2 linked regions of the Prosthecobacter dejongeii genome follow. The protein of the gene in region 2 interacts with the protein of the main gene of each other region in a pairwise test. Links are inferred from orthologs where the notes say so. Each region holds a gene or a part of one and is shown on either strand. Other genes may lie near its edges. The genes, in order: ruvC and ruvA.

Evidence for each region.
Region 1: the proteins of ruvA (region 2) and ruvC interact in binary tests that used the Escherichia coli proteins (3 or more experiments, as listed by UniProt). The link is inferred for Prosthecobacter dejongeii from one-to-one orthologs.

What each region holds. Positions count from the first base shown.
Region 1 is NZ_JACHIF010000010.1:68,355-78,150, reverse strand. Bases 3,476-6,423 are described here. They hold ruvC (crossover junction endodeoxyribonuclease RuvC), read right to left. Parts: upstream 5,247-6,423; coding sequence 4,704-5,246; downstream 3,476-4,703. Other genes in these bases: HNQ64_RS19725 (polysaccharide biosynthesis/export family protein), read right to left, coding at 5,777-6,423; HNQ64_RS19730 (DoxX family protein), read right to left, coding at 5,294-5,770; HNQ64_RS19740 (FAD-binding domain-containing protein), read right to left, coding at 3,476-4,624. In the rest of the region: HNQ64_RS19755 (transporter substrate-binding domain-containing protein), read right to left, coding at 1-605; HNQ64_RS19750 (tetratricopeptide repeat protein), read right to left, coding at 681-1,574; HNQ64_RS19745 (sugar transferase), read right to left, coding at 1,719-3,233; more of HNQ64_RS19740, read right to left, coding at 3,380-3,475; more of HNQ64_RS19725, read right to left, coding at 6,424-6,475; HNQ64_RS19720 (hypothetical protein), read right to left, coding at 6,617-6,814; HNQ64_RS19715 (hypothetical protein), read right to left, coding at 6,836-7,072; HNQ64_RS19710 (3-keto-disaccharide hydrolase), read left to right, coding at 7,256-7,930; HNQ64_RS19705 (cytidine deaminase), read left to right, coding at 8,021-8,404; rpmH (50S ribosomal protein L34), read left to right, coding at 9,057-9,239; rnpA (ribonuclease P protein component), read left to right, coding at 9,258-9,623; membrane protein insertion efficiency factor YidD, read left to right, coding at 9,620-9,796.
Region 2 is NZ_JACHIF010000001.1:1,116,642-1,126,317, reverse strand. Bases 2,575-5,402 are described here. They hold ruvA (Holliday junction branch migration protein RuvA), read right to left. Parts: upstream 4,379-5,402; coding sequence 3,770-4,378; downstream 2,575-3,769. Other genes in these bases: HNQ64_RS04465 (hypothetical protein), read left to right, coding at 4,463-5,071; HNQ64_RS04475 (hypothetical protein), read left to right, coding at 3,035-3,763; hemL (glutamate-1-semialdehyde 2,1-aminomutase), read right to left, coding at 2,575-2,950. Also shown: HNQ64_RS04490 (lipopolysaccharide biosynthesis protein), read left to right, coding at 1-755; HNQ64_RS04485 (FkbM family methyltransferase), read right to left, coding at 792-1,577; more of hemL, read right to left, coding at 1,664-2,574; HNQ64_RS04460 (Gfo/Idh/MocA family protein), read right to left, coding at 5,537-7,081; pdhA (pyruvate dehydrogenase (acetyl-transferring) E1 component subunit alpha), read right to left, coding at 7,267-8,343; HNQ64_RS04450 (hypothetical protein), read left to right, coding at 8,446-8,766; HNQ64_RS04445 (hypothetical protein), read left to right, coding at 8,880-9,173; HNQ64_RS04440 (hypothetical protein), read left to right, coding at 9,358-9,540; tRNA uridine-5-carboxymethylaminomethyl(34) synthesis enzyme MnmG, read left to right, coding at 9,634-9,676. UniProt on the Escherichia coli protein: The RuvA-RuvB-RuvC complex processes Holliday junction (HJ) DNA during genetic recombination and DNA repair.

The sequences.
Region 1 (9,796 bases), on a different replicon or contig from region 2:
AGCAGCGCGCGGGTGCGACTGGGATGCTGAGCGTGATAATTCATGACGGAGACTTGGTCATATACCCAGGCATCAACCGTGCCATTCACTACCTCCAGCACGCAGGCGGCATCTGTATCCAGCGAGATTTTTTGGGCATTGGGTAATTCCGTACGGCACCACTGTTCACCCGTGGTGGCGAGTCGCACAGCCAGCTTGCGGCCAGGGGCGCGTAGGTCCTCACTAGATTTTACAGAAGAGTCTTTCGCCACCAGAATGGAGAGGCCGGTTTTTACATAAGGGTCAGAAAAATCAATGGACTTCCGCCGCTCAGGGCTGGCTGTGAGAGAGGAGATGATGAGGTCAATCTGGCCGCTTTGCAGGGCAGGGATGAGGCCGTCAAAGCCCATGTTTCTATACTCCACTGTTTTGCCCAGTGTCTTGCCGATCTCATCACCGATGGCCACGCTGATACCGCTGACTTTCCCCTGAGGGTCTTTGAATTCGAAAGGTGGGTATGTGGCATCCATGCCAATCACTAATACATCCCGGCGTGCACAGCCGGTAAACGTGGTGAGGCAAAGGACACAGGCAAATAGGGCGATGCAAAAGGCGGTGGCTCTCATGGCACAGCCATTACGCACCAGAAAGCACCTGAGTGCCAGAAGAGAAAGTAAAGGAATAGGAGCCTCTTTTTATCCTCAATCTAAAGTGGCCAGCATCTTATCCAGTCTCTTGCGAGCCGCCGCCGCTTTTTTGTCTTCACCCTGGTTTTCCAGCAGGGCGATGTAGTCCAGACTCACGGCCTCGTAGCTCACGGCTTCATCGGCTAAGTGCAGTTCCAGAATCCGAAGGCTCTGCTCAAAGTCACGGATGGAAGCGGCATTATCCCCGAGTTCGTGGTTCGCAGTGGCGAGGTTACAGTGAGACTGCGCGACATCGGGGTGGTCTGAGCCTAGGAGTTTGGTCCGGATTTGCAGAGCTTCCGTGAACATCTCCTTGGCCTGGTCTGGAAAGCCTGCGGTGTAATAGAGGCTGCCGAGGTTGTTGTAAACAGCGGCAACTTCTTCCGTCTCGCGACCTCGCTTTGCTTCCAGAGTTTCCAGCGAGCGAAGGTAGTGCTGTTCAGCCAAAGCAAATTTACCCAGGCCCTTGTAGATCATGGCCAAGTTGTTGCGCAGTTGTGCAGCCGTCTCCTCATCTGGCGGAGTTAGGGCCTCATAATCACTGATAGCCTGCTCATAGAGGGGAATGGCCTCCGCCTCGCGTTGGCTGAAATCCAGCAGCGTGGCGAGCTGAGTGCGGATGCGCGCGACTTCATCCGCCGGGATGGCGGTGCGCCCAGCAATTTCCAGGGCTTCGCCATAGCTGGCTTCAGAGCCAGAGACATCTCCCATCTCACGCTGGATTTCGGCCAGGACTTGGATGCCCGTAAAGAGGCGAGGCATTTCTGCGGCATCGTCCTCCACGGCTTCACGCAGGCCAGAAAGGGCACTAGTGGCGGCGCTCAGGGCTTCCTCCAGCCGTCCCTGGCTCAAAAGATTGGCAGCATGATTGTCCAGCAGATTGGAGAAGCTCGAAAGACTCGCAGACACGGTGTTGGGGCGGGGGTTTGGTAAAAGCCTGATAACATCAGGGTGGCAGCCTTCTCACATCAAGCAAAAAAGACGTCGTTCTTAGATGTAGGCTTGTTTACTGGCACTGCCTCAGAGGCACGGGCGGGCCTGAAGATGGCCGCATCAGTAGGCATTGTCACGCTTGAAGAAGGTCAGGAACATGATTTGGATATCGAGCAGCAAGCTCCAGTTTTCCAGATACCAAAGGTCACATTTGATTCGCTCGGCTAGGTCGGTATCTCCGCGCAAGCCCTTTACCTGCGCCCAGCCCGTCATCCCCGGTTTGGCATGATGGCGGGCATTGTAGTGAGGGATCTCGTGCTTAAAATCGGCGATTAACTCGGGCCGTTCAGGCCGTGGGCCAACGAGGCTCATCTGCCCTTTGAGCACATTCCAAAATTGAGGCACTTCATCAATATTCCATTTCCGCATGAAGGCCCCTACTTTGAGGCGACGTGGATCATCCTGCACACACCACTGAGCCCCGGTATTGGCTTCAGCATTGAGCTTCATGGAACGGATTTTAATGATGTCAAAAGCCACGCCATTCATGCCCCAGCGGCGCTGGCGGTAAAAGATGGGCCCACCTGATTCCCACCAGACCATGAATCCGAAAAATGCGATGATGGGCGCACTGAGCAGCAGTCCCACGCTGGCTCCTACGATGTCTAGGGCGCGCTTGGCCAGCACATTGAGAGTGCTATCCAGCGGCAATCGGTTCACGCCCAAGACTGGCGTGCCTGCGATGGTTTCCAAAGAGAGTCCCGAAACGAAAATCCGGAATACGGAAGGAGCGAGCTTGAACTGAATCATCTCCCTCTCGCACAAATTCGCCAGTTCCACGAGGTGCTGCCGGGCTAAATCGGCCACGATGATCATGTCCACTTCATGCCTGGCGATGACCCGATGGATGTCTTCCAAGTACCCGACAAAGGGGATGTCTGAAGAGGGGGCGGATGCATCACGCCACCCCGAGGCATCCACCCAGCCGATGAGTTCAAACGCATGCGCCTTGTCCTGGCTGAGGGTCTGCCACAGCCTTTGGGCATCCTCATTCCAGCCGACGAACAAAGTGCGCTGCTGGAGGCTACGAATGCGTTTCGGGGAATGCAGGAAGCGATTGAAAGCCATGCGCCAGCCCAACAGCAAAAGCAGCGCACATGCACCATTGAGAGCCACATACACACGTGAAATGGACGGCTGCATTTTTAAAGCCAGCGTGATCGCCAGGAACCCCAGGGTCCAGATCAACACGGCTTTTCCTAGACGAGAAGCAATCCACCTGTTCCGCAGCAGCACGTTCCGGTGGTAGATGCCTTGCCAGCCGATGGCTAACAGTAAGGTGGCAGTGCCCAAGGTCATGTGGCCCGTGTATTGGCGCAGGGTCATGTCATCCCAGTTGCCAAAGTCGCGCAAGGCGGAATGAAAGCGCAGCCAATAAGCGGCGTGGCCTGCGGCGACGGCCATGATCAAATCCCCCAAAATGGAGACGAGCACCCACAAGTGAGGAGAAGCGGTTTCCTGAAGACGCCAGGCGCGGCGTTCTTCCAGCTTTTCCAAAAGATTTCCCGTCACGGCACCGGGCGTGCCGATGAGCATGCGGTCGTTATTGGAAGGGGTTGGACTGACCTTAGGCATGGTTGCGATATGGTATTTGTAAATATATCGCTAAATACAAGAAGAAATCAACCCAAGAGAAGTGTATTTATAAATATGAGACTATTAGATGCATATAAAATCATTTTTGAGAGTGATGGTTTGAGGCTAACTAAATTCGGTTCGCTCTAATGGATTGGCTTACCTTCAAAAACTGAGCCTGTGGATTTCCTAACGAGTTCGGTTTTCATCTTTTCCCAAAACGGAAAGAAACCAGCCTTCGCCTTAGGAAACACCGCAAGATCCGATGGACGGCGGATGAGGTGAAGCTGGCAAGAAATCTCCGCCAAACGTGTCTGGATGTGGGGTATCGCATCCGCAATGGGGCCGATAAAAGGTGCAAAAGCGACGATGTCCTGAAGCTGTTCTCTCTGCGCCCAAGTTACCAGACCGTCTGCTGTGGTGGGCGCCTCATCCAGTGTGACTGGGCAACCATAATGCTCCGCTGAACGTGTGGTGGCATCTTTCAAAGCGGCATGCAGATGCTGGATTCGATTTTGGCCTAACCGGTAATGGGTGTAAATGGGTGAACTGGTAAACGCAGCGACGGCTGTGGGGCGGATGTGGGCGAGTGGCCCCACTTCGGGGCACAAATCGTCCGGATGCAGCCAGAGGCCAAAACGGCTGGATAGCGAAGGCGCTAGAGTAGGCAATTGCGGCAGTGCGTGAGGAAGCTCCTCCTCAGGGAGTGACAAGGGCCTGGGGCTAACGAGAGAGTCTTCTAAAAGCTCCAGGCCCGTGCTGTCTTGAAGGATAGTGGGGGTGAGGTATTTTTCTAAATTGCTCCGCCGCACCAAATAGGTTTTACCTCGGGTTTGCAGTCCTGCCACCCAGCGCCATGACAAAGTGTTGCTGGCAGGGTCAGCATCCAGCAGGTGGCGAAAGAAAAAATCTGCTCCGAGCTCCCAAGGGAGGCGCTCCACATGAACCCAGTAGCTAGCAAACCACATGCGGGCATGGTTATGCAGATAGCCTGTGTGGATGAGTTCACGAGCCAAGTGATCCATGATGGCAATGCCTCCCTGGCCTTGTTCAATGGCATTTTGCCGTGCTTTTTGTTCGGTGGACAGATGCCTTTGTGCGTCATGGACGCCCTGCCGGTATCGTCGCCACACGTGTGGCCGCATTTCCAGCCAGCCTTTCCAGTAGCGGCGCCAGCAGACTTCTTGCAGCCACTTTTCGACTTGAGGCAGGTGATATTGGGCCAAGGTATCTGCGATGATTTCATCCTCAAGCATCACGCGAGTGCGTAGAGCGGGGGAGAGTCGTGAAACATTCGCATGACCGGGCTCCACATGATTTCGCCATGCTTGATAAGCTGGCGTGGCGGGAAGGAACTCATGCCAGCGGGCTAAAGCGGCGTGGCGGGTCATGGGAAATGTGGCTGACATCTCCAGGATACGACACCAGAAGAAAAATTGGCCTGAGATCCTTGCTAGGCAGCAGTGGAGTTTACACTCGTTTCATTTCTCGGGTGATGGCAGCCCCAGCATCTGCATTCTGGAAATGGGCGATGCCGACCGCCAGCGCATCCGCAGCATCCGGAGGGGGTGTTTCCCTCAGACGCAGCATGGAGCGGATCATGAAAGCTACTTGGTCTTTTTGTGCAGCACCGCGTCCCACCGCCGCTTGTTTCACTTCTTTCGGCGCATACTCGTAGATGGCCATGCCATGTTCCGCCGCCGCGATGAGGCATGCGGCGCGGGCCGTGCCTAAAACGATGGCCGTCTTAAAACTCTGCACGTAGATGGTGGCCTCAATGGCACAAACCGTGGGTGAGTGCTGGCGAATGACCTCGTGCAATTGCTCACGGATGGCGACGAGGCAGCCGGAGTGCAGGAGTTTGGGTTTGTTGGTGATCACCCCGTAAGCGATGGCTTTGAGATCCCTTCCTGTTTTTTCTAAAATGGCCCAGCCCGTATTTCTCAGGGCTGGGTCAATGGCCAGCACGCGCTCAGTGATGGGCGGCTGGGGAGATGGGCGGGGAAGGGGCATGCAGATCAGATGAAACCTGGCCTAACAAAAAGCGTGGTAGATGGATCTTACCACTTTTTCTTTTTGGGCTGTCCCCAGCTCTCTCCTAAACGAAAGAGCTTATCAATCGAGACGGCTCCTGATCCATAGAGTAGAAGGGTGAAAGCGACCAGGAGATACAGCCAGCCGATCTCCATGTACATCGGCCCAGCCTTTACAATCACACCGATGGCCACTGGCATGAAGACCACAGCGAAGAGGCGCGTGAGGAAGCCGATGCACCAACTCACTGCAACTGCGGCTACGAGGATGGCGATGGTGGGGGCTAGTAGCGCTGCGTAGGGCAGCCCTGCGTCGTTAAAGGCCTTCACCCAATCCCATCCCTGTTCCTCCCAGAGAAAGTGATACGCGCCCTCGGCTGCCTTCCAGCCATGCTGAGTGAGCAAAAGCACGCCAGCGCCGATCCGCAAAACGGCGATGGTTTTAAAGAGGCTGCTCCAAGGATTTTGGTTTGCGGCTGGATTGCCGCCGATGTGCTCAATCATGAATGGTCAAAGGTCGGGGGAAAGATAGATGATGTCGCCAGGCTCGGGTTCGTGCTCATCCGCAGCTTCCAGGCTGGGGTAATAACGGCGGTAACCTTCGCGGATGAGGTAAACACCTCGGTTAGGGGAGCCTAACTTACGCCCTCCCGCGACAGTCACGGCTTGTTTGATGGTCATGTCTTCCCAGGCAGGAATGAATTCGTCTTTCAGCACATCCCCCGTGATGGAGACCACTGGCACATCCTCCACCGACAAGATGTGGACTGTGACTGGGCGGGTGAGCCGCAGACCGACACGGAAGGTGGCGGTAAGAGCCGTCACGGCTTCCGGCAGCGTCGCCCCACCGATTTTCGCACTGCCGATCTCGTTGCCAAAGTTGATGACTCCTTGGGAATCAATCATCGCCACACCATTGTAGATGCGTTTGGTGTTACGGCTACCTTCATACACATGCAGTCTCAGGGTCTGGCCATACCCCAGCGTGCCTCGCGCATTGAAGGGGACCTGTGGATCATCTTCAGTCGCTTTATCACTGCTGGGCATCCCAGGCAGAATACGGGTCACCTTTTTTAAGGTGGTGAAACTGGGCATCGGCGGCACGGGGATCTTAGTGAGATCAGGCGTCAGGCGTTTGACCGTCGCACAGGCACTGAGACCGATGAGTAAGCCCATGGCTGGCAAGAAGGTTTTAGAAAAAGAAGGCATGGAAAGGAAAAGGGGTAATGGACTCAGCGCATTCGCGCCCGATTGAGACACTGGATGCCACGTCTGGAAATGACAAGGCCAACGTCAGCGACGCTGGCCTCATGTCCTGGTCAGGATAATCCTGTGCGATGAAAGCAGAGCTTAGGCCGCGAGCTTGCGCTTGCCTCCCTGCACGAGCATCTGAGCCAGTTCTGGCATGTAGCGGACGATTTCGTTCGCCAGCACTTCCAGCCGGGTGTCGGACTTCCATCCGCCACGGGAGCTGCGGTCCTTGTCGGTCATTTCCAGGCTCATGATGGTGGTAAACACCTGGGTATCGCTGAGAAGATCGGTTTGCATGGTCATCGGAGTGGAATGAGGTTAGGCGGGCAGTGGCAGGGCCACGACGTCGCCATCTTGAATCATGAACTTTCTCCGAGTCAGCAGCCCATCCTTGATCTTCGCCTCGATCGCTTGGCTGATCAGCAGCCGTGCGGCCTCAGCTGGACTGCTCCCGTATGTACCATCGAGGGTCAAATCCTCCAGATACATCTTGATCTGGGGAGTGACTGCGATGGTCATCGAGACCGAATCGAAGCTGTTTGTAGGGCGAGCCATGGGATAAAAACCCGGAATTAATGGCATTAAAACCGATCCAACTTGTTTGTTCAAGTTGGAACTGGATTATTTTGGGGTTTTAATGGGGTTAAAACCCGCTCTTTTATTTAAGATGTATTAATAATATGCGCTTTTTTGAGGCTTGGCGATGGATTTTCCTGCAAACGGCGTTCTTTTCGGCCCATGAAAAACCAACTCCTCATTTCTCTCGTGGCCGCCCTCTCTCTCAGCGCACAAGCTGACGAAGGCTGGCAGACCTGGTTCAAAGACGGTCTCGGCGATGCTAAAATCGTCAGCGGCCAAGCCACCTACACCGTCGAAAACGGCATTCTCACTGGCACCACGGTGGAGGGCAGTGGCAATACTTTCTTGGCTAAAGGCCCCTTCAAAGACTTTGAACTCCAGTTTGAGGTCAAAGTGGATAATGAACTGAATTCAGGCGTGCAGGTACGCAGCAAGCTCGCCAAAGACGGTGACCCAGCACCTGAAGGCGCTAAGGGCGACAAACCCTTGCCCGCAGGCCGCCTCTATGGGCCTCAGTGTGAGATCGCGATCAACGGCACTGCAGGTGATTTTTATGACGAAGCTCGCCGTGGCACCTGGTGGAGCATCCTCACCAAGACGGAAGCTGTCCGCAGTGACGAAGCCAAGGCCGCCTTTAAAAAGGGCGAGTGGAATCACTACCGCATCGTGGTGAAGGGCGACCACTACCAGAGTTTCGTGAATGGCGTGAAAACCGCCGATTTCACCCAGCCAGGCGATCCTGAAGGCCACATCGGCTTCCAGGTGCATGGCATCAAAAAAGGCACCGGCCCATATAAAGTACAGTGGAAGGAAGTGAAATTCAAAGCGCTGTAATCCAGGCGGCAAAGGTTCTTTTATCAGTTCTCATTTTCAGCGGAGGCAGGTCTCAGTACCTGCCTCTGTTTTTTATGCCATCTTATCTTCATGTCTGACCTCCTCGTCCACGCCCGCATGGCGGCAGAAAAAGCCTACGCACCGTATTCAAAATTCCAAGTCGGCTGTGCTCTGGAGACGGATGTTGGCGGGCTTTACCAAGGCTGCAATGTGGAGAACGCCAGCTATGGCCTGACGATCTGCGGGGAACGGAATGCGATTTTTCAAGCCATTGCCCAAGAAGGTCCCGAGATGAAAATCCGGCACCTCGCCGTTGTCTGCCTGGGCCATGAATTTCCACCCTGCGGTGCCTGCCGACAGGTGATGGCAGAGTTTTCCCTGCCGGGCGGGCTCACTAAAGTTACTTTTTTACAAGCCGGCGAGCCCGTCACACGAACGATGGCGCAACTCCTGCCAGAAGCTTTTGGCCTGTGAAGATTTAATCGGCCTGCCTGAAGTTGCACAGAGCGGCAGGCTCGTTAGACTACCTCTCTTGCCTTTTAAAAAGGCAGGTTAATCCTCCATTCCATCCATCATGTCCGACATCGCACTCGCCAAAGGTGAAAAATTTCTTGAAGATAACGCCAAAAAAGAAGGCGTCGTCGTGACCTCCAGTGGTCTTCAGTACAAAGTACTGACCGAAGGCACCGGCAAGAGCCCTTCCGCCACAGACACGGTGCTGGTACACTATGAAGGCACCCTGATTGATGGGAAAATTTTTGACAGCTCTTATAAGCGCGGTGAGCCCATCGAATTCCCTCTAAACCGTGTCATTGCGGGCTGGACTGAGGGGGTGCAGCTCATGAAGGAAGGGGCCAAACATCGCCTGTATTTGCCTTCGAAGCTTGCCTACGGCCCTCGTGGAGCTGGCCGTGACATCGGCCCGAATGAAGCCCTGATTTTTGACGTGGAACTGCTGAAAGTGCGGTAACCCCAGAGGTCTGGCCGCAAAGACTGGTTCAGCACTCATTTGACAAAGGGGGGACTCTGCGTAATCTCGCGCCCCCTGTTGCTGGGGCTAGGCTGTTTTTGACGATGCGCCGGGCCCGTTGCGAAAGGAAAATACGTTTTAGCACCCCACACGATTATGCCCAAGAGGACCTACCAAGCATCCAAGCGCACCCGGAAACGCCAGTTCGGCTTCCGCAAACGCATGAAGACTGAAAATGGCCGCGACATCCTTCGTCGCCGCCGTGCCCGTGGGCGCAAGCGCCTCATGCCAGTGGGCGTGGAAGTACATTACAAGCGCCACGTGCAGCAGCACGCCTAGTGCAGGCAGGCCCGCCCCATGCGTCTTCCCTCACGCCTTCATCTGAAGGAGTCCCGCGATTTCGCGAGGATCAAAGAGAAGGGACGCAGCCAGGCGGGCCGCTTTTTTGTCCTGGCATTGCTGCGTGATGACTCTGTCGCTGATTTTCAGTTCGGTCTGGTCACCAGCAAACGACTGGGGAAGGCGGTGGTGCGCAATCGCGTCCGGCGCCAACTGCGCGAAATCATTCGCGCTCACCGGGCAGAGATCGCTCCGGGGTGGCAGCTTGTCACCATCGCTCGTTGGCGGGCGGCTGATGCCCCTTTTTCCGAGCTGGAACAGGACTGGGTCCGTCTGGCAAAACGTCAGGGGCTACTTTTGAAACCCGCGCCTCCCACGCCATGAAATGGCTCGTCCGCATCCTCATCCGTGGTTACCAGCGCGTCATCTCACCTGTTCTTCATTTTATCGGCGGCCCGAACACTGGCTGTCGTTTTACCCCGACCTGTTCGGAGTACTTTCTGCAAGCTGTGGAAAAACACGGCATTTTTAAAGGAAGCTGGCTGGGGACCCTACGC
Region 2 (9,676 bases):
GCCTCGCTTCCGTGCCGCTGTATTCCATCGGCATGCGGTTGATCACCATCATCCAAGACACTGTGGGTGCCATCTTCGGTGGGCCAGTCATCTCCATTTTCAGCCAGCTTCACGGGGCCGGAGATGAGGCAGGACTGCGCAGCATCTTCATTCGTTCCTCTCGCTGGGCCGCCTCCTTCAGCACCTTTGCCGTCCTCGGGGCCTGCTGGCTCGCCTCGCCTTTCTTTCACCGCTGGGTCGGGCCGAATCTCTGGGGCGCGACCGATGTCATGCACATCGTCGCGGGTCCTTACCTCCTCTACTTCGCCCAGTATCCCGCTCACAATTTGCTCTATACCCTGGATAAGAATCACTGGCTCTCCTGGATGGCCATCGCCGGCGGCTGCTTCAGTGCGGTCCTCAGCATCGCCTTCGGCATGGTCTGGGGCCTTCACGGCGTGGTGAGCGCTATCGCGCTGGAGATGCTTATCTCCCGTTTGTTCGTCCTCCCCATCATGGTGGCAAAGGTCATCCACGTTCCCGCTACGGAATACATCTTCAAGCATCTCCTCCTGTCCTCCCTACGCAGCAGTATCCCGCCTTTGCTGGGCATTTGGCTCTTTCATCGCTGGGTCCAGCCAGACTATGGCAGCCTCTTCCTCGCAGGCAGTGGCTACACCCTCGTCTGTCTCCTCCTCATGCCCTGGTTTATCCTCCAGACTAGCGAGCGCCACGAGGCCTGGACCCTCCTCAAAAAGAAGCTCCGGCTCGCCTAAAAAAGCCCTCTCTAGAGAGCACTGCCTGCCTCCCCTTTAAGCAGGCCGCTTCGCCCGCACCAAAATGGCATCCATTTCGATCGCCGCCTGTCGGTCATCGTAGCTGATGGGATTGAGCATCGCTGGCACATACCCGGCCGCCGCAAAGGTATCCAGAGACTCCTGAAAGGTCTGTGCCTCTTTGTACAGCCGGATGAATGAAATCTCCGACATCACCAAAGGAATATCGTCAAAACAACGGTCGGCCCCGGCGAAGACCTCCGAGTCGAAACCCTGTGTGTCCATCTTCAGCAGCATCGTCTTCACACCCAGCCGCTTCTGGATCTGTGGCCACAGGTGATTGATCGTGTTCACCTTCACCGCCATGCTCCGAAGCACCTTATTGGACTCCGCGTACTTGGAGGGCTGCGAAGGATCCGGCAGATAAAAGGAGCTAAAAACATCCCCCGCCATCTGGTGAAATTCCTTTTCCCCAATGTCGCGGCCTAGCGCATCCGTCATCACTTCCCACTTGGGGTCAGCCGCCGCTTTCTTCGCCAGCTCTTCGGCGATCTCCACCAGCGGCTCAAATGAAATGATCCACCCCTGGTAGCCCACCTCCGTCCGCATCATCTGCGCAAAACCTCCGTCATTCGCTCCCACATCGAAGACACAATCCACCGGGTAAGTATCCAGCAGTTTCACCAAATGCTTCGCGGCCGGACCGCCGATCTTATCGCGCACATACACCTTCTTGTACTCCTCCCACTTCTTCGTGGGTACGAGGCTGTATCCCTGCGTCGCAAGGAGCTTCTTGAGGCATTGACCGACAATAGATTTCATGGGCGAGATGGCAGGCTGTCCTCCACTGCTTTAGCGCATTTCTGCAACCGTGCGCTTGTTATTCCGTGCAAATGACAGTCGCCTCCTCACAGCGCACTCAGCGCGGCCGCAGCCACCTCCGCTGTGCGTTCCATGTCTGCCTTTGCATGTGCCATGCTGATGAATCCCGTCTCAAACTGGCTCGGGGCAAAGTACACTCCGTGGTCCAGACAGTGGTGGAAGAACTTCCGGAAAGACACCAGGTCAGCGGTCTTCGCATCCTGTAGATGATGCACCTCCGTCTCCGTGAAAAAGAGACAGAACATGCTGCCCTTGCGATACCAGCGGTAGCCCAGGCCCTTACGCTTCAGCACGTCCAGCACGGCCTCTTCCATCACCTGACCGATTTCTTCCAGATAAGCAAAACCCTGCTGACGATCCAGCTCCCGCAACTGCGCCAAGCCCGCCGCCATGGCCAAAGGATTGCCACTCAGCGTCCCAGCCTGGTACACTGGCCCCAGCGGTGCCAAGTAATCCATGATGTCCGCCCGCCCACCGAAGGCACCCACTGGCAAGCCGCCGCCGATCACCTTGCCAAAGCATGTCAGATCTGGGGTGATGCCCTCCAGCTCCTGCACCCCGCCCTTTGCCAGGCGAAAGCCCGTCATCACTTCGTCAAAGATCAGCACCGCGCCGTACTTCGTCGTGATGTCGCGCAGCTTTTGCAAGAAACCCGGCTTGGGCAAAATCAGCCCCGCATTTGCCGGATAAGGTTCCACGATCAGCGCCGCGATCTCGTGCCCCTTCGCCTCAAAAAGCTCTTCCAGCGCCGCTTCATCATTGAAAGGCAGCACGCTGGTCAGCTCCGCAAAGGCCGCCGGCACACCCGCACTGTCCGGGTGCCCATGCGTCAGCGCTCCGCTGCCCGCTGCCACCAGCAGACTGTCTGAATGGCCATGATAACAGCCGTCGAACTTCACCAGCCGCGACCGCCCCGTGAAACCACGCGCCAGGCGGATGGCCGACATCGTCGCTTCCGTCCCGCTGCTCACCAAACGCACCTTTTTCACGGAAGGCACCCACTCACAGATCGTCCGCGCCATGTCCACCTCGTAGGGATTCGGAATGCCAAAGCTCACCCCATCTTTCGCCGCCGTGTGGATCGCCTCAATCACCGAAACCGGCGCATGACCCAAAATCGCCGGGCCCCATGTGCCGACAAAATCAATCATCTCCCGCCCATCCACATCCCAGATCCGGCAGCCCTTGGCCCGTCGCACAAAAAACGGATCTCCCCCCACATTCCGAAAAGCACGCACCGGCGAGTTCACCCCCCCCGGAATGTATTGTTTAGCGAGTTCGAAGAGCTTGGTCGAAAGAGGTCCGTTAGGCATTGTGCAAACGGATACGCCAAAGCTCCCTCACGTCGAACAAAAGCTTTCCTGAACCCGTCAGACTTTGGTAGTCTCGCTCCCGTCATGAAAAAGGCCCCTCTTTTCGTCGTGCTCGTTGGATTCCTCGCCCTCGGCAGCGTGGCCTCCGCTCAGCTCTCCAGCTCGCGCAAATCCTCCCTCCTCGCGCCTGAGCCCGGCACCATGGACGTGGAAGACATGCTCAAAAAACCCGTGACGCTCAAGGTCCTCCAGGAGTCCCCCATCTACACTCGGTCGAAGATGGATCAACCCCTCGGCTCCATGGCCCCTGGCACCCTGGTCAAGCTCGTCGGGCTCTCAGACACCGCTTACCGCATTCGCGGACGCGCCCGCCACGGAGACGTCTCCGGCTGGATGCGCATGGCCGACCTCCTTTCCCCCGATCCGAACCTGGTCCCCAACCTCAAAAAACTCCACCAACGCCAGACCGAAGTGGAGGCCCTCATCGCTGCCAAACAAATCGCCCTCGGCATGACTGCCGAAGAAGTCCACGCCAGCCTGGGCAAGCCCAATCGCAAATCCAGCAAACTCAGCGCCAGCGGCCGGGAAGAAAAGCTGGAGTATGTCGTCTATGACCGCATCCCCCAATACAGTACTGGCCTAGACGCCCTGGGCAGGCCCATCCAGACCGTCGTTTACATTAAGGTCGAGACTGGCAGCATGAGCGTGAACCTCAAAGAAAACGTCGTCGAAAGCATCGAGGAAACCAAGGGTAATCCCCTCGGTAGTGGCGGCGTCAAGATCGTTCCCGGCCCCATCATCTTCGGCTGGTAACGCCCCTTACTGCATCGCCCGCAGCGCCTCACGGATCAGCTTATCCGCGCGCACAGGCTCCGTGCTCGCTTTGACCAGATCATTCACCGTCTTCTGCGCCTCGCTCTGCTTGTAACCCAGCGCGATCAGGCCCAGCACCGCATCACTGATCGCCGCCTGTTTCGGATCATGCGTACCACGCGCCACCTCAGCCGCCTGCCACGCATCCACCACGCCCACCTTGTCCTTCAGCTCTAGCACGATCCGCTCCGCCGTCTTTTTACCCACCCCTTTGATCCGCGCCAGTGCGGCTGTGTCATTGCGGATCACCGCATCCTTAAATGCAGCCACTGGCATCCCGCTCAGAACCGACAGCGCCATCTTCGGCCCGATCCCGGACACCCGATCAATCAGCAAACGGAAGAGATCCCGTTCATCCTCCGTGTAAAAACCAAACAAGGTGTGCTCACGCTCCGTCACGTGGTGATGCGTCAGCAGCCGCACTTCTCCACCCTGCTGCGGCAGTTTATCAAAGGTGGTTAGGGGAATGTTCGTCGCATAGCCCACCCCGCCCACATCCACAATGGCTTGGTGCGGGTAGGCTTCAGCGAGTTTGCCACGGAGAAAGGCGATCATGCTCCTCATGAAGCCGGGACTCGCCCCACGCGCAAGGTCTTTGATTGCTAGCGCCACCCCTCCACCCATGCTCAAGTAATCCTCATGAAACTCCGCTTCCTCGCCGCTTTCTGCCTCCTGGCTAGCCTCCTCATGGCCCAGACGCCCGAACGCCGCCTGGAAGAGCTGCTCCTGCTGCCTGAGCCCATCGTCATGCGCAGCCCCCTTTCCATCGTCCCTCAAGACGCCGAACTCACCGTCCTCACCCCTGCCAAAGAATTGGCCGATGTCCCCGGCATCCTCGCCTACTCCGCCCAGGACTTTAAAAAGCTTGGCATCAGCGTCGAAACCTTTGCCGAACGCGCCAAAAAAGTTGCCGACAAACGACTGGCGAGCCTTAAACCCGACCTGATCAAAGACCCCGAAGGCAAAGTCCTTTACGCCGTCTATCGCAGCGAGCAGCCCCTCATCGCCTCCCTCCTCATCGCCCCTTCTCTGCCCGCCGTTTTTGAAAAACTCTTCGGACCCGAAATCTGGGTTGCCCTGCCAGATCGTCACTCCCTTTTCGTCTTCCCCGCCAAACCGGAAGCCCTCGAAGAATTCGCCCCTGACCTCGCCGAACGTTTCCGCACGGATCCCCGCGCCGCCAGCCCCGAGATCTTTGCCATCCGAAAAGACACCCCTCCCAAAGTCGTCGGCAGCTTCGTCCAGTAACCCCCAGCTTCCGCTTCGCCCGGCCTTCCATAGGTAGGACGGGTGTGTCCGGCGAAAAAACATCCCGGTAGCTCACCCACCCCCTTCGCCGGATGACCCGTCTTTCCCGGGATACACAAAGCCCCATGCCTGCACAACTCTCCCCCCCCGATGCCGGAGGCATCGCAGCGGGTAGCCAGGGGTCCGTGAGCCCTAGCGAACGCACCCCTGGTTAGGCCAAAAAACACCTTCACTCAGGGTCGCATCCTGGAAGGATGCCAGCCATCCCCGTCGTCCCACTTGCCCGCGCCATACAAGCCTGGCAAGCTCCCCTTGGTCTCAGACAAACGACCACGAACGGTTCAAGGTGTGACGGCGTCTCGCCGTCAGCCCGGGAAAGATGCGAGGACCTCACACCCACACGCCTAACAAAAAACGCGGAACCCGTTTCCAGGTTCCGCGTTCTCAAGAATGTCTCCGTAAAACTTAGCTGATCACAGGCAACTCAAAGCCTGCGGCATAATCGCCGTTGGTCATTTTGTTCGCCTCTTCAGCGAACTCACCGGTGAATTTCTCAGCCACAGGATCGAAGTCCAGCCATGGGCCCACCTGCGCCATCTCAGCCTTCATATCAATCTTGTTGGCCACCAGGTTTTCCACGAAGTGATCGAAGGTTTCCTGAGCTGCCTTGCTGTTGCTGAGGCGCTCTTTGACCTCGTCGTTGGAGATCTGCTTGCCGAGGCGGTAGGAGATGTTGGCCATCTGCGCCAGGGCCGCCGCATGGTAGCCGTGGGAGACGTGCAGCACATCCTTCGTCAGCTTGCCCGCACGGACGGAGTTGATGAAGTTCAGCATGTGGTCCGGGCCGTCCTGGAAGTTTTCAAACTTATGGATCGCCTTGCCATCATTGTCGTAAGCCTTGGATTCAGCGATAAAACCGCCTTCGCAATGGATGACGTTGCCGATACGCGGAGCCGAGGTTTTGCCATTGATGCGATAGACCGGTTCTGCGCCCTTGGCCCAGTTCATGTCCTTCATTGGCAGACCACGGTTGTCGAACAGCAGAGGCGCGCCTTCAGCATAGTCATAGAAGGCCATCTGGTTGTTCGCCGTTTCGCCATCGTCATCGTAACCCCAGCGACCGCCAAAGCTCATCACACGCTTCGGCAGCACGGCCGGATTGCCTAGAGCCCAGCGAGCTACGTCGAGCTGGTGTGGCCCTTGGTTGCCAATGTCACCATTGCCATAAGCCCACTGCCAGTGCCAGTCATAGTGGAACTGGGAACGATTCACCGGCAGCATCGGCCGTGGTGCAGACCAAAGTTTGTAATCCAGCTCACCCTGCGTGGCTTTGCCATCCACACCCTTGAAGGTGCCTGCTGCAAAAACGTCCTTCGCTGGCACCGGTGCATCCAGCTTGCCGATGCTCTTGCGCGCCTTGTAGTTGATGCCGCGGCTCAGCGTCGTTTTACCGATCTGCCCGCTCTTGACGTACTCCATGGCGGAAGCCCAACCCAGGTCGGAACGGCGCTGCATGCCGTGCTGAACCACCAGGCCTTTTTTCTCGGCGATGGCAGCGGCATCCACCAGCTTGCGTCCTTCCCACATGTTATGGGAAACAGGCTTCTCCACGTACACATGCTTGCCATTGGCAATGGCTGTGAGGGCAATCAAGGTATGGCTATGGTTCGGTGTCGCGATGGTCACGGCATCAATGTCCGGATCTGCACAGCACTCACGGAAGTCTTTGTACTGCTTCACCTTGATCGGCGTTTCACGCTTGCCCAGGGCAGCCACCTGCTTGGCCATCACTTCACTGTCCACATCACAAAGAGCCACCAGACGCACGCCTGGGATCTTCAACAAGCTACCGATGTGGCCTGAACCACGGGACTTAAAGCCGATGACGGCCACACGGACTTCACCGTTGGAACCGATGGGTTTCGCCCAAGTGGGCAAAGTGGCAAGGCCGGCGGCTCCGGCGACGGTGCCGCGCAGGAACGTGCGGCGGCTGGTGTTTGCTGAGTTCATGACAAAGATAAGGTTAGGTTTGGGCACGCGGATTCGCTCCGCACGTCGCGGTAAATCACAGCTTACTCAATACGACAGGGAAGGTGCAACCTTTCTTCTGACGTGATGTCCGAATCGGATACTTTTATGTCAAAGGCCAAAGTAAGCGCATCCTTTAGCACCCCATCGGCCTAACTATAAACATATCAATCGTTGAAGAAGTGGCGGCCCGTGGCTCCAGCCTCCGTCTTGTTATCCACTTCCCAATAGACATCTTCAAAGATGGACTCGGGTTCTGGATAAGGACTGGTTTTGGCAAAGTCCGCCGAAGCTTCTGCTTCCGCCTGTGCTTCACGATCGATTTTCTTCAGTTCGTCTTCCGTGGCCACACCTTCTTCCAGAAGGTTGCGCTTCCAGACCTGAATCGGGTCGTGCTCTTTCTGGTACTTCTCCACTTCTTCCTTGGTGCGGTACTTCAGCTTGTTCGCATCCGCCACGGAGTGGCCTTCCCAACGGTAAGTCGCGATTTCCAGCATCGTCGGCTTGCTCTCGTTGTGAGCGCGATCAATCGCCACCTGCACGTGAGCACGCACATCGTAGAGATCTTCACCCACAAACGAATCCCAGACCATGCCGTAACCTTCCGCACGCTTCGCGAGATTCTCGCTGTAAGCCGAAGAACGCTCCTGGCTGGTGCCCATGGAGTAACCGTTGTTTTCGATGACGTAAATGACAGGTAGATCCCAAAGGGCCGCCAAGTTCAGCGATTCATGGAAAGCACCCTGGTTCACCGCACCATCGCCCAAGAAGCACATGGCGGCACCTTTGAGGCCGCGATATTTCAGACCATAGGCGAGACCTAGGCCCAGAGGTGTCTGCCCAGCAACAATGCCGTGGCCGCCCCAGTAATTTTTATCCGGCGCAAAATAATGCATCGAACCACCCTTGCCCTTCGAGCAACCCGTAGCCTTACCGAAAAGTTCTGCCATGCACTCATTCATGGACATCCCAACTCCCAGGGCGTGGGCGTGATCGCGATACGCCGTGATGACGTGATCGTTTTCACCCATCAAAGAAGTGCAGCCAATCGCCACCGATTCCTGGCCGATGTAAAGGTGAAGGAATCCACCCATGCGACCCGCCTGGTAATGCTGCAGGGAAACTTGCTCAAAGCGACGCACCCGCACCATCTTGCGATACAGTTCAATCTTGTCTGCCGCAGTCAGTTTGGCATTGATCGGAGCATCAGCAGATTTGGCGGAAGGAGCAGTCTTAGTGGCCATAGTTGAGGGAGCCGAATACTAGCCGGGTGAAAGGGGGAAGCAAGTCAGGAGTCCGATGAAGCCAACAGAACCTGGACAGCTAACTCCATCGAAGTAGCATGGATGATGCCTGCTTTCTGGAAGCCTGAAGATTGCCACATTCATATCGGTGCAGAGGAAAATATGTCCCCGACCCTGCCAGATTGGGTGGCGACCAAAGTCTTTCGTCAGGATCTTACCCAACCCGGATTTGCCTGCCTCAGCCTGTCTGGACAGGTGGATTCCTTTCAGCTCCGGCGGACGATGGTGTGGCTAAAGGAACAACTCTCCAACATCTTTCAAACCGACCATGGCCAAACCCTGGCCTACTATTCCCGGGTCGTTTTGATCAAAAGAAAAACACTCGTCTCCATCTCGACGGTGGCCCAACCTGCTCCTTTTTGATGCTCGGTTATGAACCCAGTGTCGTCACTAGCCGCTTTCTGATTTCAGATTACTCACGATGCGCCGCCGATCTGGGCCTATCACCCCACGAATTTTTGGAGCATCAAAACCCCATGTTCACCCAAAAAGGAAGAGAGGCACTACAACCCTACACCCAGGCACTGCCCGAATGGGACGATGGACAGAATAGAATCGTCATCGTCAACAACAGCTCCCTTCCAGCATCCTCTCCCCTGCCCGGTCTTGGCATCCTTCATGGAGCTGAAGTGCTAAACATCCCGAGCCCTGGCACTCCCCGAATCATCAATTCCACCCTGTTTGTCCCCCAGCCGGAGGCCCCTACTGAGACGAACGAAGCCCTGAAAACCTTCCTGGCAACAGACGCCATTTCAGGCCAGATTCTCTGAGATCAAAGTCCCTGATGAATGCCACCCTTCTAACCTTCCCGCAGAACGGGCGATGATGACCACGCTGCGAGTTTGGTTTACTTAGCCACTGAGTGGAGTTGCCTTACTGCTACTCGCTTCGCTTTTCAAAACCAAACTGGGAATTGCCGGTGGTATCAGCCAGTCATGTTTCCTCGTCTCATACGTGGCTATCGCTTTCACTCACGTCGCTTATCTACTGCTTGCTGCTCGGGACAGCATCATCGCATTGAGCCAAAAAGAGAGGCGTTACCAAGGTTTCATCGCCTTAGCCATGGTCCTTTTGGCCCTTTTGATCGCAGTTCCGATGAGCCTTATCTTCCTCTCAGCCATGGCCCAGAGTTCCTAACCCAAGCTCTTTTTGTTCCACATGGAACAATTTTGGAGTTGTGCTAGGGTCGGGTAAAGCGACTTCAACCAGCGCCATCCCCCCTCTCTGATCATGTCCACTAGCCTCTACACCTACCCGAAACACTACGATGTCA